DNA from 2 places in the Streptomyces sp. Rer75 genome. Region 2 is predicted to be linked to the other one. Evidence: riboswitches for the same ligand, from Rfam matches in the RefSeq annotation. Region 2 holds a riboswitch; the other holds the start of a gene.
The links. A riboswitch is a leader RNA that binds a small molecule or an ion and turns the genes downstream of it on or off. The one in region 2 is predicted to bind glycine.
Positions count from the first base shown of each region.

Region 1: it holds a riboswitch for glycine, as region 2 does, so the genes downstream of both, gcvT (glycine cleavage system aminomethyltransferase GcvT) here and gcvP (aminomethyl-transferring glycine dehydrogenase) in region 2, are expected to answer to the same signal.

Region 1 covers NZ_CP058693.1:6,857,006-6,861,800, forward strand. Annotated here, with positions in the region: gene glyA (serine hydroxymethyltransferase) at 1-1,185, opposite strand, end outside; gene gcvH (glycine cleavage system protein GcvH) at 1,211-1,591, opposite strand; gene gcvT (glycine cleavage system aminomethyltransferase GcvT) at 1,738-2,865, opposite strand; glycine riboswitch at 3,061-3,169, opposite strand; gene HYQ63_RS29590 (AAA family ATPase) at 3,346-4,041, shown strand; gene HYQ63_RS29595 (enhanced serine sensitivity protein SseB) at 4,257-4,795, shown strand, end outside.
Region 2 covers NZ_CP058693.1:1,514,186-1,518,980, forward strand. Annotated here, with positions in the region: gene gcvP (aminomethyl-transferring glycine dehydrogenase) at 1-2,664, opposite strand, end outside; glycine riboswitch at 2,854-2,951, opposite strand; gene HYQ63_RS05800 (PRC-barrel domain-containing protein) at 3,081-3,398, shown strand; gene HYQ63_RS05805 (DNA polymerase IV) at 3,374-4,795, opposite strand, start outside.

The sequences.
Region 1 (4,795 bases), 5.3 Mb from region 2:
GGGCTTGAGCGCCTCGGCGATGATGTCCGAGACCTCGCGGAAGTCCTCGGCGGTGAAGCCGCGGGTGGCGAGCGCCGGGGTGCCGATCCGCAGGCCCGAGGTGACCATCGGGGGCCGCGGGTCGTTCGGGATGGCGTTGCGGTTGACCGTGATGCCGACCTCGTGGAGGCGGTCCTCGGCCTGCTTGCCGTCCAGCTCGGAGTTGCGCAGGTCGACCAGGACGAGGTGCACGTCCGTGCCGCCGGAGAGGACGGAGACGCCGACCTCGGTCACGTCGGCCTGGGTGAGCCGCTCGGCGAGGATCTTGGCGCCCTCGACCGTGCGCTCCTGGCGCTCCTTGAAGGCGGAGCCTGCGGCGACCTTGAAGGACACCGCCTTGGCCGCGATGACGTGCTCCAGCGGGCCGCCCTGCTGGCCGGGGAAGACCGCGGAGTTGATCTTCTTGGCCAGTTCGGCGGTGGACAGGATGACGCCGCCGCGCGGACCGCCCAGGGTCTTGTGGGTGGTGGTGGTGACGACGTGGGCGTGCGGCACGGGGGAGGGGTGGAGCCCGGCCGCCACCAGGCCGGCGAAGTGGGCCATGTCGACCATCAGGTACGCGCCGACCTCGTCCGCGATGCGGCGGAAGGCGGCGAAGTCCAGCTGGCGCGGGTACGCCGACCAGCCCGCGATGACCAGCTTGGGGCGGTGCTCCTTGGCCAGGCGCTCGACCTCGTCCATGTCGACCAGACCGGTCTCGGCGTCCACGTGGTAGGGCACCACATTGTAGAGCTTGCCGGAGAAGTTGATCTTCATGCCGTGGGTGAGGTGGCCGCCGTGCGCCAGGTTCAGCCCCAGGATGGTGTCGCCGGGCTGGAGCAGCGCGAACATCGCGGCCGCGTTCGCCTGGGCGCCGGAGTGCGGCTGGACGTTGGCGGCCTCGGCGCCGAAGAGCTCCTTGACGCGGTCGATGGCGATCTGCTCGACCACATCGACGTGCTCACAGCCGCCGTAGTAGCGGCGGCCGGGGTAGCCCTCGGCGTACTTGTTGGTCAGGACCGAGCCCTGGGCCTCCATGACGGCGGCCGGAGCGAAGTTCTCCGAGGCGATCATTTCGAGGGTGGACTGCTGGCGGTGGAGTTCGGCGTCGACAGCAGCGGCGACGTCCGGGTCGAGCTCGTGGAGGGAGCTGTTCAGAAGCGACATCAGGGTCCCGATCGAGTAAGGAGGGTCAGTTGTTGGAGAAGGAGGCGTATTCCTCGGCGGAGAGCAGGCCGTCCGGCTCGTCCGTCACCTTCACCTTGAACAGCCAGCCGCCCTCGAAGGGGGCGGAATTCACCAGCGCCGGGTCGTTCACCACGTCCTCGTTGATCTCGGTGACCTCACCGGAGACCGGCGCGTACAGGTCGCTGACCGACTTCGTGGACTCCAGCTCACCGCAGGTTTCACCGGCGGCGACGGTGGAGCCGACATCCGGGAGCTGGACGTATACGACATCGCCGAGCGCGTTGGCCGCGTATTCGGTGATGCCGATCGTCGACACGCCGTCCTGGTCGGCGGCCGACAGCCACTCGTGCTCCTTGCTGTAGCGCAGCTGCTGGGGGTTGCTCATGGTCCGATTCTCCTGGATAGAGGGGAGTGCTTGGGAAACGGGTCTTCAGTGGTGAGACAGACGGGTCACGGGAGGTTTCGGCGCGCGCGGTCGCAGAAGGGGAGGTTTCGGCCCCCGCGGCGCCCGCGGCGGCAGAAAGGGAGGTTTCAGCGTTCGCGGCGGTAGAAGGGGAGCGCGACCACGTCGTACGGCTCCCGGGTACCGCGGATGTCCACCGACACTCCCGGGCTGCCGGGCGCGGCGTGCTCCGCGTCGACGTACGCCATGGCGATCGGCTTCCCCAGCGTCGGGGACGGGGCGCCCGAGGTGACCCGGCCGATCTCCGAACCATCGGGGCCCAGCACGGCGTAACCGGCGCGCGGCACCCGGCGGCCCTCGGCGACCAGGCCGGTCAGCGTGCGCGGCGGCCGGGCCTCGGCCTCGCGCGCCGCGGCCTCCAGCGCCCCGCGGCCGACGAAGTCGCCGGGCTTGGCGAACTTCACCACCCGGCCGAGCCCCGCGTCGAACGGGGTCGTGTCGGTGCCCAGCTCGTGCCCGTACAGCGGCATCCCCGCCTCCAGCCGCAGCGTGTCCCGGCAGGACAGCCCGCACGGCACCAGGCCCGCCGGGGCGCCAGCCTCGGTCAGCGCCTGCCAGACCCGCTCCGCGTCGTCGGGCGCGACGAACAGTTCGAAGCCGTCCTCGCCGGTGTAGCCGGTGCGGGCGATCAGGGCGGGCACGCCCGCGACGGTGCCCGGCAGCCCCGCGTAGTACTTCAGCCCGTCCAGGTCGGCGTCGGTCAGGCCCTTCAGGATCCCGGGGGACTGCGGCCCCTGGACGGCGAGCAGCGCGTACGCGTCGCGGTCGTCCCGTACGGCGGCGTCGAAGCCGGTGGCGCGCTCGGTCAGCGCGTCCAGCACCACCTGGGCGTTCGAGGCGTTGGCCACGACCAGGAACTCCTGCTCGGCGAGCCGGTAGACGATCAGGTCGTCGAGGATGCCGCCCTCGCTGTCGCAGATCATGGTGTAGCGGGCGCGGCCCACGGCGAGCGCCGAGAGATGGCCGACCAGGGCGTGATCGAGGGCGTCGGCGGCCTGCGGCCCGGTGAGAGCGATCTCACCCATGTGGGAGAGGTCGAAGAGCCCGGCGCGGGTGCGCACCGCGGTGTGCTCGTCGCGCTCGCTGCCGTACCGCAGCGGCATGTCCCAGCCCGCGAAGTCGGTCATGGTGGCGCCGAGCGCACGGTGGACCGCGTCCAGCGCGGTGCGGCGGGGCGTGGGCGGGGCGTCGGTCATGGTGCGGCTCCCAGGGTCATGGTCACGGCGATGACGTGCGGGTGGGGCGGATGGGACGACAAGGACGGCACAGCGTCCTCCCCATCTGTCATCGGAACCTGAGAGGTTCGCCGTGACCATTCCCGCGCGGCGGGACTGGCCGGGCTTGCACCTTGGGTGGGGCCACGGACAGCGTGACCCGCTTTTCAGATCTGCCTCATCCGTGCGGTATCGGGGCCTGAGAGATTCAAGGGAGGGCTTGCTCCTTCGGCGCCTCGGACAATTCGGCGGAGCCGGTGACCGAGGACTCTCCCGCGCGGATTCAAGCGGCCGGTATGCAGTTGGCGTATGCGGTTGGCGCGGACATCATCGCACGTCCGCTCCGGAAGGGAACCCCCACTCTGTGAGCGGGGTCGCGCCGGGGCCTCCTTGATGGCCATTACCTTTTCTTGACACTCTCGGGGTACGGAGCCGCTTGACCGACCTTGGAGGACGATCACGGTGCACGGGCAGGGAACATACGCGACAACCCGAGGAACCCTGCCCGCGCGGCAGGAGCGGACGCCGCACGAGCGGACGCCGTCGGGCGGCACGGTCAGACCGGATCGCCGCGCCGCCGTCCACGACCTGCGCGGCGGGGTGGGGGCGGAGCTGCGCTACCCGGCGCGTGACCTGATCATCGCCTCGGGGCTGCCCGGCAGCGGCAAGTCGACCCTGATCAGCCGGGTCGTCCCCGGGTGCGACCCGGGCGGCAGGCCCGTGGTGCGGGTGGACTCGCAGAACACCCGGGAGACCTGGGAAAGACGCATGCCCCGCTGGCTGCCGTACGCCGTCTACCGGCCGCTGGTCCGCTGCGCCCACTACGTGGGGCTGCACCGGGCGGTCCGCTCGGGCGCCAGCGTCGTCGTCCACGACTGCGGCTCACAGCCCTGGGTGCGGCGCTGGCTGGCCCGGGACGCCCGGCGCACCGGCCGCGGTCTTCATCTGGTGCTGCTGGACGTGGACCCCGCGGTCGCCCTGGAGGGCCAGGCCGCCCGCGGCCGGGGCGTCTCCGGCTTCGCCTTCGCGCGGCACCGGCGGGCGATGGACCGGCTGGTGACGCGGGTGGAGGGCGGGCTGCCGCCCGAGGGCTGCGCTTCCGCCGTTCTGCTGGACCGGGCAACCGCGAGCCGGCTGCGGGGCATCTCCTTCGAGTGACATGCGAGTCGGGCACCAGTAAGAAACAAGCCACCGGAAGGTGACCGAACGTAACGGCGCCTTCCGGGGGCATGCCCCCCCGCGCGCTCCCGATGTGCCCCCGGCGTGCCCCGGCGTGAGGAAGTGCTGTGGAGATGCCCGGGCGGCCCATGGCCTTTCGCCGCGCAGCCGTTAGGGTGCTGGTGCAGGTCGGACGAGATGGCGGTTGGACGAAGATGAGTATCCCGGAGCACCAGGGCATAACCCCCGCTCACGGAGGATTTCCCGACGGCGCTTATCCCGCGTTTCCCGGCAATGAGCTGGAAGAGGTGCTCGCCGCCTCGATCGGGGTCGCGGGTGCCGGAGCGCGGATCGTCGAGACGCTCGCCCGCAGCCATGTCTGGATCCCGCTGCCGAACGGGGGCGGCCCCGACAGCCGCAGCCTCGACCTGCCCACCGTGGAGATCGAGGGCCAGGCGTACGTGCCGGTCTTCAGCTCCGAGCAGCAGTTCCTCCAGATCGTCGGCGCCCATATGTCGTTCACGGTCGCCCCGGCCGTCGAGTTCGCCCGCGGGCTGCCGCCGCAGCTCGGCATCGTGATGAACCCGGACGGGCCGGTCGGCGTCCCGCTGCCGCCGTCCGCGGTCGAGGAGCTGTGCAAGGCCGGGCGCAGCGCGCTGGACGGCCCGGCGCGCGGAGGCCGGGTGCGGCTGTTCGAGCCCGACTGGCAGGAGGAGCCGGTCGACTTCCTGGCCGCCGCCGGGATCGAGTTCAC
Region 2 (4,795 bases):
GGCGCGGATCGCGATCATCGCCTCGCAGAACCGGTCCAGCTCCGCCAGGTCCTCGCTCTCCGTCGGCTCGATCATCAGCGTCCCGGCGACCGGGAACGACATCGTCGGCGCGTGGAAACCGTAGTCGATCAGGCGCTTGGCCACATCGTCGACCGTGACCCCGGTCGCCTTGGTGAGCGGCCGCAGATCCACCACGCACTCGTGCGCCACCAGCCCGCCGGGCCCGGTGTAGAGCACCTGGTAGTGCGGCTCCAGCCGCTTGGCGATGTAGTTGGCGCCGAGCACCGCGGTCTGGGTCGCGCGGCGCAGCCCCTCGGCGCCCATCAGCCGGATGTACGCCCAGGAGATCGGCAGGATGCCCGCCGAGCCCCACGGCGCGGCCGAGACCGGGCCGACGCCGGTGGCCGGGCCCGCGGCGGGCTGAAGCGGGTGGTTGGGCAGGTACGGCGCGAGGTGCTCGCGCACCGCGACCGGGCCGACGCCCGGGCCGCCGCCGCCGTGCGGGATGCAGAACGTCTTGTGCAGGTTGAGGTGGGAGACGTCGCCGCCGAACCGGCCGGGCTCGGCCAGCCCGACCAGCGCGTTGAGGTTGGCGCCGTCCACGTACACCTGGCCGCCCGCGTCGTGCACGGCCGCGCAGATCTCGGTGATGTGCTCCTCGAACACGCCGTGGGTGGACGGGTAGGTGACCATGAGGACGGCCAGCTGCTCGCCGTGCTGCTCGATCTTGGCGCGCAGGTCGGCGGCGTCGACCTCGCCGTCCTCGCCGGTCTTGACGACGACGACCTTCATGCCCGCCATGACGGCGCTGGCCGCGTTGGTGCCGTGCGCGGAGGACGGGATCAGGCACACGGTGCGCTGCGGCTCGCCGTTGGCCCGGTGGTACGCCCGCACGGCCAGCAGCCCGGACAGCTCGCCCTGCGATCCGGCGTTCGGCTGGAGGGAGACCTTGTCGTAGCCGGTGACGTCGGCCAGCCGCTCCTCCAGCTCGCGGATCAGCGTCAGATAGCCGTGGGCCTGCTCGACCGGCGCGAAGGGGTGCAGCGCGCCGAACTCCGGCCAGGTGACCGGCTCCATCTCGGTGGTCGCGTTGAGCTTCATGGTGCAGGAGCCGAGCGGGATCATGCCCCGGTCCAGGGCGTAGTCCCGGTCGGCCAGCCGCCGCAGGTAGCGCAGCATCGCGGTCTCGGAGCGGTACTGGTGGAAGACCGGGTGGGTCAGGTACGTGTCCGAGCGGAGCAGCTCCGCGGGGAGCGCGTCGGCCGTCGCGGCATCCAGCTCGTCGATGCCGGGAGCGCTGGTTCCGTCTCCGCCGTCGACGCCGAAGGCGGACCATACGGCGGCCAGCTGGGCGCGCCCGGTGGTCTCGTCGCACGCGATGCCCACGTGGTCGGCGTCGGTCAGCCGGAGGTTGACCCCGGCCTCCCGGGCGGCGGCGACGACATCGGCGGCCTTGCCGGGGACGCGCGCGGTGAGGGTGTCGAAGAAGGCGCCGTGCACCACCTCGACGCCGCCCGCCCGCAGCCCCTCGGCGAGGACGGTGGCGTAGCGGTGGGTGCGGCGGGCGATGCCCGCGAGCCCGTCCGGGCCGTGGTAGACCGCGTACATTCCGGCCATCACCGCGAGCAGGACCTGCGCGGTGCAGATGTTGCTGGTGGCCTTCTCGCGGCGGATGTGCTGCTCCCGGGTCTGGAGCGCCAGCCGGTACGCCTTGTCCCCGTCCGCGTCCACCGAGACCCCGACGAGGCGGCCGGGCAGGCTGCGGGCGTGGGCGGCGCGCACGGACATGAACCCGGCGTGCGGGCCGCCGAAGCCCATGGGCACGCCGAACCGCTGGGTGCTGCCGACCGCGATGTCCGCGCCCAGCTCCCCGGGCGAGGTCAGCAGGGTGAGCGCGAGCAGATCGGCGGCGACGGTGACGATCGCGCCCAGCTCGTGGGCCCGCTCGATGACCGGGCGCGGGTCGCGGACGGCGCCGGAGGCGCCCGGGTACTGGAGCAGCACGCCGAAGACACCGCGCTCGGCGATCTCGTCCGGGATGCCGTCGGTCAGGTCGGCGACCACGACCTCGACGCCGGTCGGCTCGGCGCGGGTCTCGATCACCGCGATGGTCTGCGGCAGACAGTCGGCGTCGACCAGGAAGACGCCCTCCTTGACCTTGCCGACGCGCCGCGACAGCGCCATGGCCTCGGCGGCGGCCGTGGCCTCGTCCAGCAGCGAGGACCCGGCGGTGTCCAGGCCGGTCAGATCGGCGACGACGGTCTGGAAGTTGAGCAGGGCCTCCAGACGCCCCTGGGAGATCTCCGGCTGGTACGGGGTGTAGGCGGTGTACCAGGCGGGGTTCTCGAGGACGTTGCGCAGGATCACCGGCGGGGTGAAGGTGCCGTAGTAGCCGAGGCCGATCATGGACGGCAGCACCTGGTTGCGGTCGGCGAGCGCGCGCAGCTCGGCGAGGACCTCGGCCTCACTGCGGGCCGGCGGCAGCCGAAGCGCCTCGGCGCTCTTTATGACCTCGGGTACGGCGGCGGCGGTCAGCTCGTCGAGGGAGCCGAAGCCGACCTGGGCCAGCATCTTGGCCTGCGCTCCGGCGTCGGGGCCGATGTGACGCTGCTCGAATGGAGTACCGCGCTCCAGTTCGGCGAGCGAGATGCGGTGGGTGGTCATCTGCGGGGGCCTCCTGGTCTGTGACGACCGGCGAGGGGCACCGCGGCGCGGGTGCCCGGACGGCCTCCCCCTCTGTCATCTCAACCTGAGAGCTTCACCGGCCCGTTCGTGCCTGACCGGCTTTCACCGTCGGTGAGGAGGGGTTCCGGAGCTGTGCTCCCCGTGGCCCACCCTGCTTTCCAGAGTGACCTCGCCCGCACGGTACGTGTGCCTGAGAGATTCCGGGGAGGATTTGCTCCTTCGGCGCCTCCGACTCCATTGTCGGAGGACTCTCCCGCACGGGGTCTGCAGCCACAGCCAGCGTACCAGCGCGGCTACTGCCGGGAGGGGTTGGCCGCCAGGTGCTCGAGTGGCCGCGTACGAGGATGTGGCTTTTGGTAGGTATCACCGGATCATCGCCACCTGTGGGAGAGAGCGTGCAGACGGACATCGACCCGCGGACCCTGATCGGCCGCAAGGCATTCGACCGCGAGGGCGCCAAGATCGGCACTGTGGACGAGGTCTACCTCGACGACGCGACCGGCGAGCCCGAGTGGGCGGCGGTACGCACCGGCCTGTTCAGCCGGGACGTCTTCGTACCGCTCGAACCGAGCGAGGTCGTCGGCGACACGCTGCGGGTGCCGTACGACCGGGCGCTGATCAAGGACGCCCCGGACCTCGGCGTCGGCCGCCATCTCTCCCCGGAGCAGGAGCTCCAGCTCTACCACCACTACGGGCTCGACGTCACCGGCTGACCCCGCCCCCGGCCCCCACCGGGCCGTTCGCTCCCACCGGGCCCGTCGCCCGGCGCCCCGGCGGGATGCCCGGGGGGCTCGGGGGGCTCGGCGCTTTCGGGGGGCCGGACCAGCGGCAGGGGCTCGCCCGGTTCCAGCTCCGGGTCGTCCACGGCGAACGTCCGCACCCGGCCGGGCCCCGACCAGGGCACCTCGAACCGCACGGTCACCCGCCCCACCCCGCTGCCCTGCACCCAGCCCGCCCCGTACTCCGCGTGCCGCACATCGGCCCCCGGCAGCCACACCCGTGGCCTCCCGGAGCCCTCAGCGGCCTCTGAGGCGCCCGGGCCCTCCGGCTCCGGCACCTCGGCGCCGGAACCCCTCTCCGGGCCCTCCACGGCGTCGTGAGCGGCCTCAGCGGCTTGGGCGGCCTGGGCGGCCTGGGCGGCCTGGGCGGCTTGGGCGAACAGATCCTCCTGCGTGTAGTCCGCGAGCCCCGACACGCCCACCCCCAGCAGCCGCACGCCCGCCGTGGTGTCCACCCCGTCGATCAGCCGCGCCGCGGCCTCCCTGACCACGCCGGGGTCGTCGGTCGGCCCGCGCAGGGTCTCCGAACGGGTCAGCGTCGAGAAGTCGTACCGCCGCACCTTGATCACGACCGTGCGCCCCGAGCGGCCCGCCTCACGCAGCCGCCGCACACAGCGGTCGGCCAGCCGCGCCACCTCCAGCTGCACCCGGGTCCGGTCGGTCACGTCGACGTCGAAGGTGTCCTCCACCGAGATGGACTTGGCGTCCCGCTCGGCGACCACCGGCCGCTCGTCCCGCCCGCTGGCCATCAGGTGCAGCGACGCCCCGTGGGCCCGGCCCAGCAGCCGGACCAGCTCCGCCTCGCCCGCCTCCCGGGTCTCGGCGACGGTGTGGATACCGGCCCGGCGCAGCGCCTCCGCAGTGGCCGGGCCGACGCCCGGGAGGGTGCGCACCGGCATCGGGTCCAGCAGCTCCCGCTCCGTGCCGGGCTCGATGACCGCCAGGCCGTCCGGCTTGGCCTGCTCGGAGGCGATCTTGGCGAGCATCTTGGAACCGGCCAGGCCCACCGAGCCGGTCAGCCCGGTCACCGCGCGGATGTCGGCCCGCAGCCGCTCCGCCACGGCCCGCGCCGCCGCCACCCGGGACTCGGTGCCGCCCGCCTCCAGGTCCACGAACGCCTCGTCCAGGCTCAGCGGCTCCACCAGTGGCGACAGCGCCCGCAGCAGCCCCATGACCTGGTCGCTGACCTGGCGGTAGAGCGAGAAGCGGGGGGTGAGGTAGGCCGCGTTCGGACAGAGCCTGCGGGCCTGGGCCATCGCCATGGCCGAGTGCACCCCGAACACCCGGGCCTCGTACGAGGCCGTGGCCACCACCCCGCGCGGCCCGAGGCC